One region of the Streptomyces sp. NPDC014894 genome, then DNA from elsewhere that is predicted to be linked to it. Evidence: riboswitches for the same ligand, from Rfam matches in the RefSeq annotation. Region 1 holds a riboswitch; the other holds the start of a gene.

Evidence for each region. A riboswitch is a leader RNA that binds a small molecule or an ion and turns the genes downstream of it on or off. The one in region 1 is predicted to bind glycine.
Region 2: it holds a riboswitch for glycine, as region 1 does, so the genes downstream of both, gcvT (glycine cleavage system aminomethyltransferase GcvT) here and gcvP (aminomethyl-transferring glycine dehydrogenase) in region 1, are expected to answer to the same signal.

What each region holds. Positions count from the first base shown of each region.
Region 1 is NZ_JBIBWD010000015.1:159,907-166,972, forward strand. It holds gene ACF089_RS29800 (hypothetical protein) at 375-962, shown strand; gene ACF089_RS29805 (DUF5999 family protein) at 1,278-1,475, shown strand; gene gcvP (aminomethyl-transferring glycine dehydrogenase) at 1,826-4,711, opposite strand; glycine riboswitch at 4,898-4,995, opposite strand; gene ACF089_RS29815 (PRC-barrel domain-containing protein) at 5,110-5,493, shown strand; gene ACF089_RS29820 (DNA polymerase IV) at 5,403-7,066, opposite strand, start outside.
Region 2 is NZ_JBIBWD010000001.1:257,116-264,181, forward strand. It holds gene ACF089_RS01085 (L-serine ammonia-lyase) at 1-61, opposite strand, end outside; gene glyA (serine hydroxymethyltransferase) at 339-1,598, opposite strand; gene gcvH (glycine cleavage system protein GcvH) at 1,623-2,000, opposite strand; gene gcvT (glycine cleavage system aminomethyltransferase GcvT) at 2,245-3,360, opposite strand; glycine riboswitch at 3,525-3,621, opposite strand; gene ACF089_RS01105 (AAA family ATPase) at 3,913-4,587, shown strand; gene ACF089_RS01110 (enhanced serine sensitivity protein SseB) at 5,054-5,830, shown strand; gene ACF089_RS01115 (enhanced serine sensitivity protein SseB C-terminal domain-containing protein) at 5,969-6,757, shown strand.

The DNA of each region.
Region 1 (7,066 bases):
AGGGCACATCCGCCGGTGCGATGGAGCACGGGCCCTCAGCAGAGTGCAGTACGCAGATACCACCGCCGGTCGTATGCTGAAAAACACCGTCCGGTTTCGGCCTACCGCCTCCGGGGTTAATCCCCTGGACGAGATGGAAATTTCCTCGGGAATCCGACACATCCCACCCCTGCCAAAGACCTGAACCTGCCTTGCAGTTAATGCGCACGACCGCTAGCGGAAACACTGCGAGAACGCGTGTCGTATAAACTTTGTCCAGCAGGCAGAGAGTTGGCGCCCAGTCGCCTTCCCGGCCGTTCTGGCCCGCACGCTGACAGCGCCGTCCGCATCTGCCTCTGCCTCACCGTGTCTCCCCAAGTGAGAGGCGACCCACCATGCCGCTGCACGCTCTCCCGGCCCCCGCGCCCGCACTGCGCAGCGTCCTCACCGCGCTCAGCTCTCCCGCCGCCGTGAGCGAGGACCGCATTCCCGCCCTCAGGTCCGTCCAGGGACCTGTGAGCCCCGAAGCACCTCTGCCCGTCCATGTCCTCGACCGCATCACCCCCGACCAGGCCCGCCCCGGCACCCGGCTGACGGGGTGGCGCTTCCTGATCCGCGCCGCCGACCGGCACGTGGCCGCCGCGGAGACGGTGCTCACCCCCGACGGCTGGGCCTTCTCGCACTTCTTCGAAGGCCCCTACCTCACCTCCACCGAACGGGCCCTGCGGCACGCGGAGTCGCTCGCCACCCCCTTCCAGCCCAGACTTCTGTCCATCCCCGAGCTGTACATGCTCACCCTGTGGCTGCACGGCGACACGAGCGCCGACGCCGCGTCAGGCGTACCGCTGCCCAACGACGTTCTGATCCCGCTCGCGCCCGCCCCGCCCGGCATCGCGGCCGACCGGCCGCACCGGGTGGCCGACCTTCTGCCCGTGATGACCCTGCGGCTCACCCCCGCACCCCTTCTCGGCTCCCCGGTCTGACCGGACGCCACCACCCAGCGGGCCGAACGCGCCCCCTGTTCGCGCCCCGTGACCGGTCGGTCGCGGGGCGCACGTGCGCCACCACCGGACTAGTCCTTTCCGGCCCCCCTGAACCACCCGAAAGTACAAGGCAGTTGGAATGAACCGGGCACACGGGTGAGGCGTCATTAATCAGTGAGACGAGCTGTCGCGAAATCCCTGCGGGATGACGCCCGTGGGGCAACACTGGGGACCGGACCTACAGATACGGGGGCGGCCATGAACACCTCATCGAGCCGCAGGACACTCACCACATCACAGCGAAAGAACCCGCCCATGTGCCAGCACCAGCCGCCCTGCCCGACCTCCGACTCAGCCGACCGGGACGCGGCGCGCCTGGTGGCGCACCATCCGGAGCAGGGCTGGAGCCTGCTGTGCAACGGGGTGGTGCTCTTCGAGGACACGGGCGAGCTGCTGCCGAACGGTCAGATCATCGCACCGCACCGGGTGGGTCTGACGCCGACGGCCGCCTGACCGCACCACGCCGCCGGACCGCTCCCGCCCGCGCTCCGACCGTTCCGTTCCGGCCCGCTCCGGCCCGCTCCGGCCCGGTCCGGTCCGGTCCGGTCCGGTCCGGTCATTCCCGCCCGCGCTCCGGTCCGGCCTCTCCGGCCCGACCGTTCCCGTCCGCCGGGCGGCTCGTCCGGACGAGGGCGCCAGAACCGGCGCGGCCCGCGGCCCGTGCGTACCGCCCCGCCCGTAGCCGCTCCACCCCTTCGTACGGGACATGACGAGGGGCCGGCCGGAGAGATCTCCGCACCGGCCCCCGCGCATCAGCGCCACCGCCTGTCAGCTGTGAGCCGCCGGTCGGCGTCCGTCAGCCGTCAGCCGTCGTACTCGTCCAGAGGCGGGCAGGAGCAGACCAGATTGCGGTCGCCGAAGGCCCCGTCGATCCGGCGCACCGGCGGCCAGTACTTGTCCGCGGGGCTGACGCCGGCCGGGAAGACCGCCTCCTCACGGGTGTAGGCGTGCTCCCACTCACCGCCCAGGGCAGCCGCCGTGTGCGGAGCGTTCCGCAGCGGATTGTCCTCGGCGGGCCACACACCCGATCCGACCTTCTCAATCTCCTGTCGAATCGCGATCATCGCCGCACAGAAGCGGTCGATCTCGCTCAGATTCTCACTCTCGGTGGGCTCGATCATCAGCGTGCCCGCCACCGGGAACGACATCGTCGGCGCGTGGAAGCCGTAGTCGATCAGCCGCTTCGCGATGTCGTCCACACTGACGCCCGTCGCCTTCGCCAGCGGGCGGAGGTCCACGATGCACTCATGGGCGACCAGCCCGGCGGGACCCGTGTAGAGCACCGGGTAGTGCGGCTCCAGCCGCTTGGCGATGTAGTTGGCGGCCAGCACCGCGACCTGCGTCGCGCGCTTGAGACCCTCGCCGCCCATCAGCCGCACATAGGCCCACGAGATCGGCAGGATGCCCGCCGAACCCCACGGCGCGGCCGAGATCGGCCCCACGCCCGTCTCCGGTCCGGCGGTCGGCTGGAGCGGGTGATTCGGCAGATACGGGGCGAGGTGCGCCCGGACGCCGACCGGCCCGACGCCGGGGCCGCCGCCGCCGTGCGGGATGCAGAAGGTCTTGTGCAGATTCAGGTGCGAGACGTCGCCGCCGAACTCGCCCGGCCGGGCCAGACCCACCAGCGCGTTGAGATTGGCCCCGTCCACGTACACCTGGCCGCCGGCCTCGTGGACCTGGGCGCAGATGTCGGCGACGTGCTCCTCGAAGACGCCGTGGGTGGACGGGTAGGTGATCATCAGTACGGAGAGTTCCTCGCGGTACTGCTCGATCTTGGCGCGCAGGTCGTCGATGTCGACCTCGCCGTCGTCGGCGGTCTTGACCACGACGACCTTCATCCCGGCCATCACGGCGCTGGCGGCGTTGGTGCCGTGCGCGGAGGAGGGGATCAGGCAGACCGTGCGCCGCTCGTCGCCGTTGGCCCGGTGGTAGGCGCGGACGGCGAGCAGCCCGGCGAGTTCGCCCTGCGAGCCCGCGTTGGGCTGGATGGAGACCTTGTCATAGCCGGTGACCTCGGCGAGCCGCTCCTCCAGCTCACGGATGAGGGTGAGATATCCGCCGGCCTGGTCGACCGGGGCGAAGGGGTGCATCTGCCCGAACTCGGGCCAGGTGACCGGCTCCATCTCGGTGGTCGCGTTCAGCTTCATCGTGCATGAGCCGAGCGGGATCATGCCCCGGTCGAGCGCGTAGTCGCGGTCGGAGAGCCGGCGCAGATAGCGCAGCATCGCCGTCTCGGAGCGGTGCTGGTGGAAGACCGGGTGGGTGAGGTAGTCGTCGGTCCGCAGCAGCTCGGCCGGCAGGGTGTCCTCGGCGGACCCGTCGAGCGCCTCGATGTCGGCGCTGACGCCGAAGGCGGCCCACACCGCGGTGAGGTGGGTGCGCAGCGTGGTCTCGTCGCAGGCGGCCGAGACATGCGAGTCGTCCACCGCGCGGAGGTTGACCCCGCCCTCGCGGGCGGCCGCGACCACCTCGGCCGCGCGGCCCGGGACGCGTACGGTCACGGTGTCGAAGTACGCGCCGTGCACGACCTCGACGCCGCCCGCGCGCAGCCCGGCGGCGAGCAGGGTGGCGTAGCGATGGGTGCGGCGGGCGATGGTGCGCAGTCCGTCCGGCCCGTGGTAGACGGCGTACATGCCGGCCATCACGGCGAGCAGCACCTGGGCGGTGCAGATGTTGCTGGTGGCCTTCTCGCGGCGGATGTGCTGCTCACGGGTCTGGAGCGCGAGCCGGTACGCCTTGTTCCCGTCGGCGTCGACGGAGACGCCGACGAGCCGTCCGGGCAGGCTGCGGGCGAACTTCTCACGCACGGCCATGAAGCCGGCGTGCGGGCCGCCGAAGCCCATGGGGACGCCGAAGCGCTGGGTGGTGCCCACGGCGATGTCCGCGCCCAGCTCCCCGGGCGGGGTGAGCAGGGTCAGCGCCAGCAGATCGGCGGCGACGGTGACGATCGCGCCGAGCGCCTGCGCCTCCTCGATGACCGGCTTGATGTCGCGCACGGCTCCGGACGCGCCCGGGTACTGGAGCAGCACGCCGAAGACGCCGCGCTCGGCGATCTCGGCGGGGATGCCCTCGCCGAGGTCGGCGGCGACGACCTCGACGCCGGTCGGCTCCGCGCGGGTCCGGATCACCGCGAGGGTCTGCGGCAGCACATCGGCGTCGACCAGGAAGACGCCCTGCTTGACCTTGCCGACCCGGCGGGCGAGCGACATCGCCTCGGCGGCCGCGGTGCCCTCGTCGAGGAGGGAGGCTCCGGAAGTGGGCAGTCCGGTCAGTTCGGCGACCATGGTCTGGAAGTTCAGCAGGGCCTCGAGCCGGCCCTGGGAGATCTCCGGCTGGTAGGGCGTGTACGCCGTGTACCAGGCCGGGTTCTCCATGACATTGCGCAGGATGACCGGGGGTGTGAAGGTGCCGTGGTAGCCGAGGCCGATCATCGGCGTCAGCACCGCGTTGCGGTCGGCGAGGGTGCGCAGCTCGGCCAGCACCTCGGCCTCGGTGCGCGCCTCGGGCAGGCCCAGCGCCGAAGCGGTCTTGATGACGTCGGGGACGGCCGCGGCGGTCAGCTCGTCCAGCGAGCCGTATCCCACCTGGGCCAGCATCTTGGCCTGCGACGCGGCGTCGGGCCCGATGTGGCGCTGCTCGAACGGGATGCCCTGTTCGAGGCTGGAGAGCGGAATGCGGTTGGCGGTCATGTAGGAGGCCTCCTGGTCTGACGCGACCTGCGAGAGGCACCACCGCACGCGGGGTGCCCTGGACGGGCCTCCCCCTCTGTCATCTCAACCTGAGAGCTTCACCGGACCGCCTGCCTGCGACGCTCCGGCTTTCACCGTCGGTGAGAGCGGATGCCGTCCGACGCCCGCCCTGCTTTCCAGAGTGACCTCGTCCGCGCGGTACAGGGTGCCTGAGAGATTCCGGGGAGGATTTGCTCCTTCGGCGCCACCGTCGTCCTGCCGGTGGACTCTCCCGCGCGGGGTCAGCAGCCGCTTGCCAGCCTACCAGCGCGCCCTTTCAGCGATCGCTCAAGTGGCCGACGCCTTCGATGTGCCCTTTCGTATGGATTAAAGAGCAGTTGCGACCATATGGAGGGACCGTGCAGACCGATATCGATCCGCGCAGCCTGATCGGCCGCAAGGCGTTCGACCGCGACGGGGCCAAGATCGGCACCATCGACGAGGTGTACCTGGACGATGCCACCGGTACACCCGAATGGGCGGCGGTGCGCACCGGGCTCTTCAGCCGGGACGCCTTCGTCCCGCTGGAGCCGAGCACCTTCGCCGACGACATCCTCCGGGTCCCCTACGAACGCTCGCTGATCAAGGACGCGCCGGACTTCGGCGTCGGCCGCCATCTCTCCCCCGAGCAGGAGATCCAGCTCTACCAGCACTACGGCCTCGAACTCTCGGCGTCTCCGGAGGCTCCCGCTCCGCCCCCGGAGGACCGCTCCTTCGGCCGGCTGGCGGGCGACGAGGACTGACCACCGCGCCCAGCCCCGCCGGGCCCGTCGGCACCCCCGGCATCCGGCGCGGGCCCCGGCTCGGGCTCCGGCCCCGGCCCCGGCCCAGCGTCCGCCACCGCCGCCGACTCCGGTACGGGCAGCGGCCCGGCGTCCGTCCCGGCCTCCCCCGCCGCCCCGGCGCCCGGCTCCGGAACTTCCGCTCCCGCTCGCACTCCCACTCCCACCAGGGGCAGCGGATCGGACGGCATCAGATCCGGATCGTCCACCCGGAAGGTGCGCACCCGCCCCGGGGGCGAGCCGGGGCGCTCGAACCGCACGGTGACCCGCCCGACGCCGCTGCCCTGCACCCAGCCCGCCCCGTACAGGTCATGACGCACATCGTGCCCGGGCGTCCACTCCCGCACCGCGGGCACGTCCCCCTCCGCCTCCCCCGCCGCATCCGTCTCGCGCGCCCCGCCCGCCGGCCGCGCGTCCTGCTCCCCGGCGCCGTCCGGCCCGGGAGCGGGAAACACGGCCGCCGGTGCGCCGGCGGCGGCCTCCGCGGCGGCGGAGGCCTGGGCGAAGAGATCCTCCTGCGTGTAGTCCGCGAGCCCGGACACCCCGACGCCCAGCAGCCGCACCCCGCCGGTGGTGTCCACCGACTCCAGCAGCCGCGCGGCCGCCTCCCGGACCACCGAGGCGTCGTCCGTGGGGCCCCGCAGCGTCTCGGAGCGGGTCAGCGTCGAGAAGTCGTACCGCCGGACCTTCAGCACGATCGTCCGCCCCGAGTGCCCGGACTCGCGCAGCCGCGCCACACAGCGCAGCGCGAGCCGCTCCACCTCGGTCCGGATCCGCACCCGGTCGTGGAGATCCACATCGAAGGTGTCCTCGACCGAGACCGATTTGGTGTCCCGCTCGGCCACCACGGGCCGCTCGTCGTGACCCAGCGCCATGCGGTACAGCGAGGTCCCGTGCGCCCGCCCCAGCAGCCTCACCAGCTCGTCCTCGCCCGCCTCGGCGAGATCGGCGCAGGTCGTCATGCCCGCGCGCCGCAGATGCTCCCCCGTCGCCGGGCCGACCCCGGGCAGGATCCGCACCGACAGCGGGCCCAGCAGCTCCCGCTCGGCGCCCGGCTCCATCATCACCAGCCCGTCCGGCTTGGCCTGCTCCGAGGCGATCTTGGCGAGCATCTTGGAACCGGCGAGCCCCACCGAGCCGGTCAGCCCGGTCACCGCGCGTATGTCCACTCTCAGCCGCTCACCGGCGGCCAGCGCCGACGGCAGATCGTGCGCCGCGCCGCCGGCCTCCAGGTCCACGAAGGCCTCGTCCAGGCTGAGCGGCTCGACCAGCGGGGAGAGCGATCGCAGCAGCTCCATGACCTGATCGCTGATCGCACGGTAGAAGGAGAAGCGCGGCACCAGATACGCCGCGTTCGGCGCGAGCCGCCGGGCCTGCGCCATGGGCATCGCCGAGTGCGCCCCGAAGCGCCGGGCCTCGTACGAGGCGGTGGCGACCACTCCGCGCGGGCCGAGCCCCCCGACGATCACCGGTTTTCCGCGCAGACTGGGCTTGGCCGCCTGCTCCGCGGCAGCGTAGAAGGCGTCCATGTCCA
Region 2 (7,066 bases), on a different contig from region 1:
CCGTGTGGGAGCTGGAGGGGCCGATGCCGACCGAGAACAGGTCGAATACCGAGAGGGCCACGGGGTAACTCCTTGGACGTTGTCAGACGCCGTTGTCTGCCAGGTGACTCAGCGGCGCGAAGCGCCTCGTGCGAGAGCGGGGCGAGGGCGGGACGGGCGAGAAAGCGGGACGGGGTGAGGAAGGGGGGCGGGGTGAGGAAGGGGACGGGGCAGGGACGGGGCGGCCCGGCGGTACGGGTGGCGCCGGAGAACGGGGCGGGGCACCGCGCTCACTCCCCAGTGTGCGCGGTGCCCCGAAGAAATCGTCCGTGAGGTGCGCCCGCGCGCGCGGGCGATCTCTACAGACCGGGGTAGAGCGGGTGCTTCGCGGCCAGCGCGGAGACCCGGGTGCGCAGCGCCTCCGTGTCGTACGACGGCTTCAGCACCTCCGCGATGATGTCGGCGACCTCACGGAAGTCGTCCTCCTGGAAGCCGCGGGTGGCGAGCGCCGGGGTGCCGATCCGCAGACCCGAGGTGACCATCGGCGGCCTGGGGTCGTTCGGGACGGCGTTGCGGTTGACCGTGATGCCGACCTCGTGGAGACGGTCCTCGGCCTGCTGGCCGTCCAGCTCGGACTCGCGCAGGTCGACCAGGACCAGGTGCACGTCCGTACCGCCCGACAGCACCGAGACGCCGTGCTCGGTGACGTCGCTCCGCACCAGGCGCTCGGCCAGGATGCGGGCGCCGTCCAGGGTGCGCTGCTGGCGCTCCTTGAAGTCGTCGGAGGCGGCGACCTTGAAGGAGACGGCCTTCGCCGCGACGACATGCTCCAGCGGGCCGCCCTGCTGACCCGGGAAGACCGCGGAGTTGATCTTCTTGGCCAGCTCCTGGGTGGAGAGGATCACTCCGCCGCGGGGGCCGCCCAGGGTCTTGTGGGTGGTGGTGGTGACCACATGGGCGTGCGGCACCGGGTTGGGGTGCAGCCCGGCCGCGACCAGGCCCGCGAAGTGGGCCATGTCGACCATCAGATAAGCGCCGACCTCGTCCGCGATCCGGCGGAACGCGGCGAAGTCCAGCTGGCGCGGGTACGCCGACCAGCCGGCCACGATCAGCTTCGGACGGGACTCCTTGGCCAGCTTCTCGACCTCGGCCATGTCGACCTGGCCGGTGGCGTCGTCCACGTGGTAGGCGACCACGTTGTAGAGCTTGCCAGAGAAGTTGATCTTCATTCCATGGGTCAGGTGCCCGCCGTGCGCGAGATTCAGACCCATGATCGTGTCGCCGGGCTTCAGCAGGGCGAACATCGCCGCCGCGTTCGCCTGGGCCCCGGAGTGCGGCTGCACATTGGCGTGCTCGGCGCCGAACAGCTCCTTGACCCGGTCGATCGCGATCTGCTCGATGACGTCGACATGCTCACAGCCGCCGTAGTAGCGGCGACCCGGATAACCCTCGGCGTACTTGTTGGTGAGGACCGAGCCCTGTGCCTCCATCACCGCGACCGGAGCGAAGTTCTCCGAGGCGATCATTTCCAGGGTGGACTGCTGACGGTGGAGCTCGGCGTCGACGGCGGCGGCGACGTCCGGGTCCAGCTCGTGGAGAGGGGTGTTGAGAAGCGACATCTCGGGTCCCTGTCGTAGTCGTGGTCAGTTACCGGAAAAGGCGGTGTACTCATCGGCGGAGAGCAGGTCCTTCGGCTCCTCGCTCACCCGCACCTTGAACAGCCAGCCGCCCTCGAAGGGCGCGCTGTTCACCAGCGACGGGTCGTCCACCACGTTCTGATTGGCCTCGGTGACCTCACCGGACACGGGCGAGTACAGATCGCTGACGGACTTGGTCGACTCCAGCTCTCCGCAGGTCTCGCCCGCGGTCACGGTGTCGCCCACCACGGGGAGCTGGGCGTAGACGACATCACCGAGCGCGCCGGCGGCGAACTCCGTGATCCCGACCGTCGACACGCCGTCCTCGGCGTCCGACAGCCACTCGTGCTCCTTGCTGTAGCGCAGCTGCTGGGGGTTGCTCATGACCTGAATTCTCCTGTATGCGGGAAGGGCGGATGTACGTGCTGGGGGTACGGCGGGGTGCCGCTGGTCACTTCTGACGCCGGTACGCGGTCGTGCGCGCCGTACGCGTCGGCCGTCGCGCCGCCGCGCGGGCGGTGCGCCGAGGCCGGGACGCGCCCGTACGTCTCGTCCGGAGCGCCGTCGCGCGCCGAGGCCGGGACGTCGCCGTGCGCGCCGGCCCGAAGGCCGTCGGGTGCGCCGGACGTCACTTCGCGCGCTGGTAGAACGGCAGCGCGACGACCTCGTACGGCTCGTGCGCCCCGCGGATGTCGACGCCGACGCCCTCGGCGCCCGGGGCGGCGTGCGCCGCGTCCACATAAGCGATGGCGATCGGCTTCCCCAGCGTGGGCGAGGGCGCGCCCGAGGTGACCTCGCCGATCACCGCGCCGCCCGCGACCACCGGATACCCGGCGCGCGGGACCCGCCGGCCCTCGGCGATCAGCCCGACCAGCTTCCGCGGCGGAGCGCTCTCGGCGCGCTCGGCGGCCGCGGCCAGGGCCGCGCGGCCGACGAAGTCGCCCGCCTTCTCGAACTTCACGACCCGGCCGAGACCGGCGTCGAAGGGGGTGAGGCCGGTGGTCAGCTCATGCCCGTACAGCGGCATGCCCGCCTCCAGGCGCAGGGTGTCCCGGCAGGACAGACCGCAGGGGACCAGACCGGCGGCGGCGCCCGCCTCGGTCAGCGCCCGCCACAGCTCCTCTGCGTGCCGGGGCTCGACGAACAGCTCGAAGCCGTCCTCGCCGGTGTAGCCCGTACGGGCGATCAGCGCGGGGACCCCGGCGACCGTGCCGGGCAGGCCGGCGTAGTACTTCAGACCGTCCAGATCGGCGTCGGTGACGGCCTTCAGGATGCCGGGGGACTCCGGGCCCTGGATCGCGATCAGCGCGTACGCGTCCCGGTCGTCGCGCACCTCGGCGTCGAAGCCGGCGGCCCGCTCGGTGATCGCGTCCAGCACGGTCTGGGCGTTCCCGGCGTTCGCGACGACCATGTACTCGGTCTCGCCGAGCCGGTAGACGATCAGATCGTCCAGGATCCCGCCGTCCTCGCGGCAGATCATGGTGTAGCGGGCCCGGCCCACACCCACCGAACCGATGTTCCCGACCAGGGCGTAGTCCAGCAGCGCGGCGGCGGCGGGACCGGTGACGGTGATCTCGCCCATGTGGGAGAGGTCGAAGAGGCCCGCCCGGGTGCGGACGGCGTGGTGCTCGTCGCGCTCGCTGCCGTACCGCAGCGGCATGTCCCAGCCCGCGAAGTCGGTCATGGTCGCGCCCAGCGAGCGATGAAGGGCGTCGAGCGCTGTCTGGCGATGGGCGTTGCTCATGGATAGGGCTCCCAAGGGCATGCGGGCGAGGACGACCCTCCCCATCTGTCATCGGAACCTGAGAGGTTCGTCGCGACCGTATGTACGGGTGACCGTACGTACCGGTGGCCGTGACTTGCACCTTGGGTGGAGCCGCGCAGGGCGGCCCGCTTTTCAGATCTGCCTCATCGCACGCGGTACGGGGCCTGAGAGATTCAAGGGAGGAACTTGCTCCTTCGGCGCCCGGCACCGAGGTGCCCGGGACTCTCCCGCGTGGATTCAAGCGGCCGGTATGCAGTTGGCGGGCACATCATTGCACGCATTCGGCGCTGGTGGGGGTGTGGTCCCGGCCGTTCGGGGCCGGGCCGGGAAGCGCCCCGGGCCGGGGCGGGGGCGAGCGCCGGGCGGAGCCGGGGAGCGGGGCGGCGCGGGCCCCGGCGCCGGTCCGCGCGAAAGCGCGGACGGCGCGCCACACGCCGGACGCGCCTCGGGCACAAATCAGTTGTGTCCCATTACCATTTCTTTACGCTTCTTGGGCAAGTGTGTGGGTGACCTGACAAGGGGGAGGGTGTGATGACGTTGCAGCACTCCGGTGCGTACGCCACGACCGCGGGTGTGCCCGCGCAGGCACAGCCGGCGGTCAGCGGGCTCCACGGGGGAGTGGGGGCCCGGCCCGTGCTGCGGGACCTCAGGGACCGCGCCGGGCGCAGCCCGCGGCGGCTGATGTTCGCCGCGGGGGATCTGGTGGTGGTGTCCGGGCTGCCGGGCAGCGGGAAGTCGACCCTGATCAGACGTGCCGCGAGAGGCCGGGGCATCGATTCGCAGGACGCCCGGGACCGCTGGGACGCGCGCACGCCGGCGTTCCTCCCCTACGCGGTCTACCGCCCCCTGGTCCGGCTCGCGCACTACGCCGGGCTGCGGCGCGCGCTCCGCTCCGGCGAGAGCGTGGTCGTCCACGACTGCGGTACGCAGGCCTGGGTGCGGCGCTGGCTGGCCCGCCGGGCGCGGAGCCGGGGCACGGCGCTCCATCTGATCCTGCTCGACGTCCCGCCGACGGTGGCCCGGCAGGGGCAGCGCGAGCGGGGCCGGGGCGTCTCCGGGTACGCCTTCGCCCGGCACCGCCGGGGTGTCGGCCGGCTGATCGCCGACGCGGAGGCGGGCCGTCTTCCGGCGGGCTGCTCCTCCGCGGTGCTCCTCGACCGCGACTCCGCGAGCGTCCTCACCCGCCTCGGCTTCGATCCGTCCTGACGCCTGCCCTGACTCGACGCCTGCCCCCGCCGTTCGTCCCGCCACCCGTCCCCGCCGACTGCCCACGCCGCCCGTCCCCGCCGTCCGGTACTCGTCCTGCCCGCCTGCCCCGAGGCCCGTCCCGCCGCCAGGCCGCCCGCCCCCTTTCCGAGACCTGTCCCGCGGCCTGTCCCGGCGCCCCCGTACCGGTGACCGGCCCGAGACCTGCCCCGCACCTCCGGCCGGCCCGGCTTCCTCGCCCCGGCCCGTCCCGCCCGGGCCCCTCGGCCGCCCGGGCCCTCCGCCGCACCCCCGCACCCGCGGGGCTCCCGCCCCGCACCCCCGCACCCCCCGCTACGTGCGCCGGATCCGCCCCCGGCGTGCCTCCCGCACCCCCGGAGGGCGGTGCTCAGGAGGCGGAGGGCGGCATTAGGGTCGGGGGAAAGCCGAGGGGACGACCGGCCAAGCCGGGGGAGAGGGCCAGCACATGACCATTCCGGAGCAGGCACAGCCATACCCGTACACCGGCGGCTGGCCCGCCAACGAGCTGGAGGAGACGCTCGCGGCCTCCCTCGGCGACCCCTCCGCCGGCGCCCGGCTCGTCGAAGTCCTCGGCCGCAGCCCGCTCTGGGTGCCGCTGCCCCGGGGCGGCTCCCCGGACAGCCGCGATCTCGATCTGCCCACCATGGAGATCGACGGCGCTCCCTATGTCCCCGTCTTCAGCTCCGAACAGCAGTTCATGAGCTGCGTCGGCGGCCATATGGCCTTCACCGTCGCCCCCGCCCGCGACTTCGCCCGGGGGCTGCCCCCGCAGCTGGGCATCGCCGTCAACCCGGGCGGCGCGGTCGGCGCGCCGCTCCCCCCGCCCGCCGTGGCCGAGCTGTGCCGGGCCGGAGTGCCCGCCGCGCCCGACGGACCCGCCGCCGGCGGCCGGGTACGGATGTTCGAGCCGGACTGGCAGGAGGAGCCGGTCGACTTCCTCGCCGCCGCCGCGGGAGAGTTCCACGAGGCCCGCGTCGTCCTCACCGCCCGCCGCGCGCTCGCCTCCGTCGAGGGCGACCCGCCCGCCCTCTTCATCGGCGTCCAGCTCTCCTCCTGGGAGGGCCCCGGCGGCTCCGCCCCCCTCGACGCGCTCGGCCGGGCGCTCGGCCGGGTCCAGGTGCCCTGGCCGGTCAATCTCGTCCTCCTCGATGTGGCGCGGGACCCGGTCGCCGACTGGATGCTCGCCACGGTCCGGCCCTTCTACCAGCGGGATCACCGCTAGAGCCCGCCCCGGGAACCCGGGGCCGCCGCCGCGCGTCAAGTCGGTGTCAAGGCGGCCGATTAAGCTGGCTCCACGGCCAGACCTCCCACCGGTGCGACGGCTGTGCTGAACACGGAGCAGGAGAGGGGCGGAACGAGGGTGAGCGCGTCAGGCACCGCGGCGACCGGGCAGGTCGAGCACATGCTGCGCCAGGTCACGCCCGGACGGTACGACGCCTACGAGGCATTGCTGAACGCGCTCGCCGACCCGGCGAACGGCAGGGTCTGGATGCTGCTCTGGCACGGCAGACCGGGCTCCCCCGACGCCCAGTACGGGAACATGGAGATCGACGGCATCGGGTACGCCCCCTGTGTCACCTCCGCCCAGGAGCTGGCCGTATCCGGCTGGAACCGTGCGCATGAGGTGGTCTCCGGACCCGATATCGCCCGCACCCTCTTCCCCGAGCGCTGGGGAATCTGGCTCAATCCACATGCTCCCGGCGGCGGGGTGGGCATCCCCTGGCCCGATCTGCGCCGGATCGCCACCGGTCTGGAGCGGATGCCCGCCGGACCGCTGAGGCTCTCCGAGCCCGCCATCGAGATTCCGCACTTCTACGCCCTGCTCTCCCAGAACGCCCATCGCACCCCGCCGGTCAGATCGCTGCGCCGGGCCTGGGTCCAGCCCGCCCTGGGCGCTCCCTACCTGGTCATCGGGCTCGACCTCTATGACACCGGACCGCAGTCCGTGGACGCGGCCCGCGCGATGATGCAGCAGTCGATCGCCGCGGTCCCCGAGGGGCTGCCCGTGTCGACGGTGGCGATGTCGGACGAGTACGACCCGGTGACGATGTGGCTGCGGGCCCACGCCCGCCCGTTCTACGACCGGGACGCGCACGCCGCCCCCGAGCAGCAGACCGGCTACGGCTTTCCGCCGACCGTCGGCCACTGACCGAAAGGTCACCATCGCAAATCGGCCAACGCGCCTCGAACGTATGTCAGTTCGGGGCGCGTTGCTGTACGCCATAGGCGCCCCCGCCCGCCGCTCCGAGGTTCCTGACGCCCATCGTGCCGATCTCCCGGTGAAAGCGCTGTCCAAGTCGCTTCGCGGCCTTGGAAACGCAGAGTCGTCTCGGCGTCCGCGGAAGGGGAAATCTCCCAACTACCCACCCGTATGCGGCAGATGGCGTCCCGCTCAGTCGTCGGCCCGGTCCGGATAACGGATTCCCTCTACGCGCATCACGATCGAGCAAACATTCCC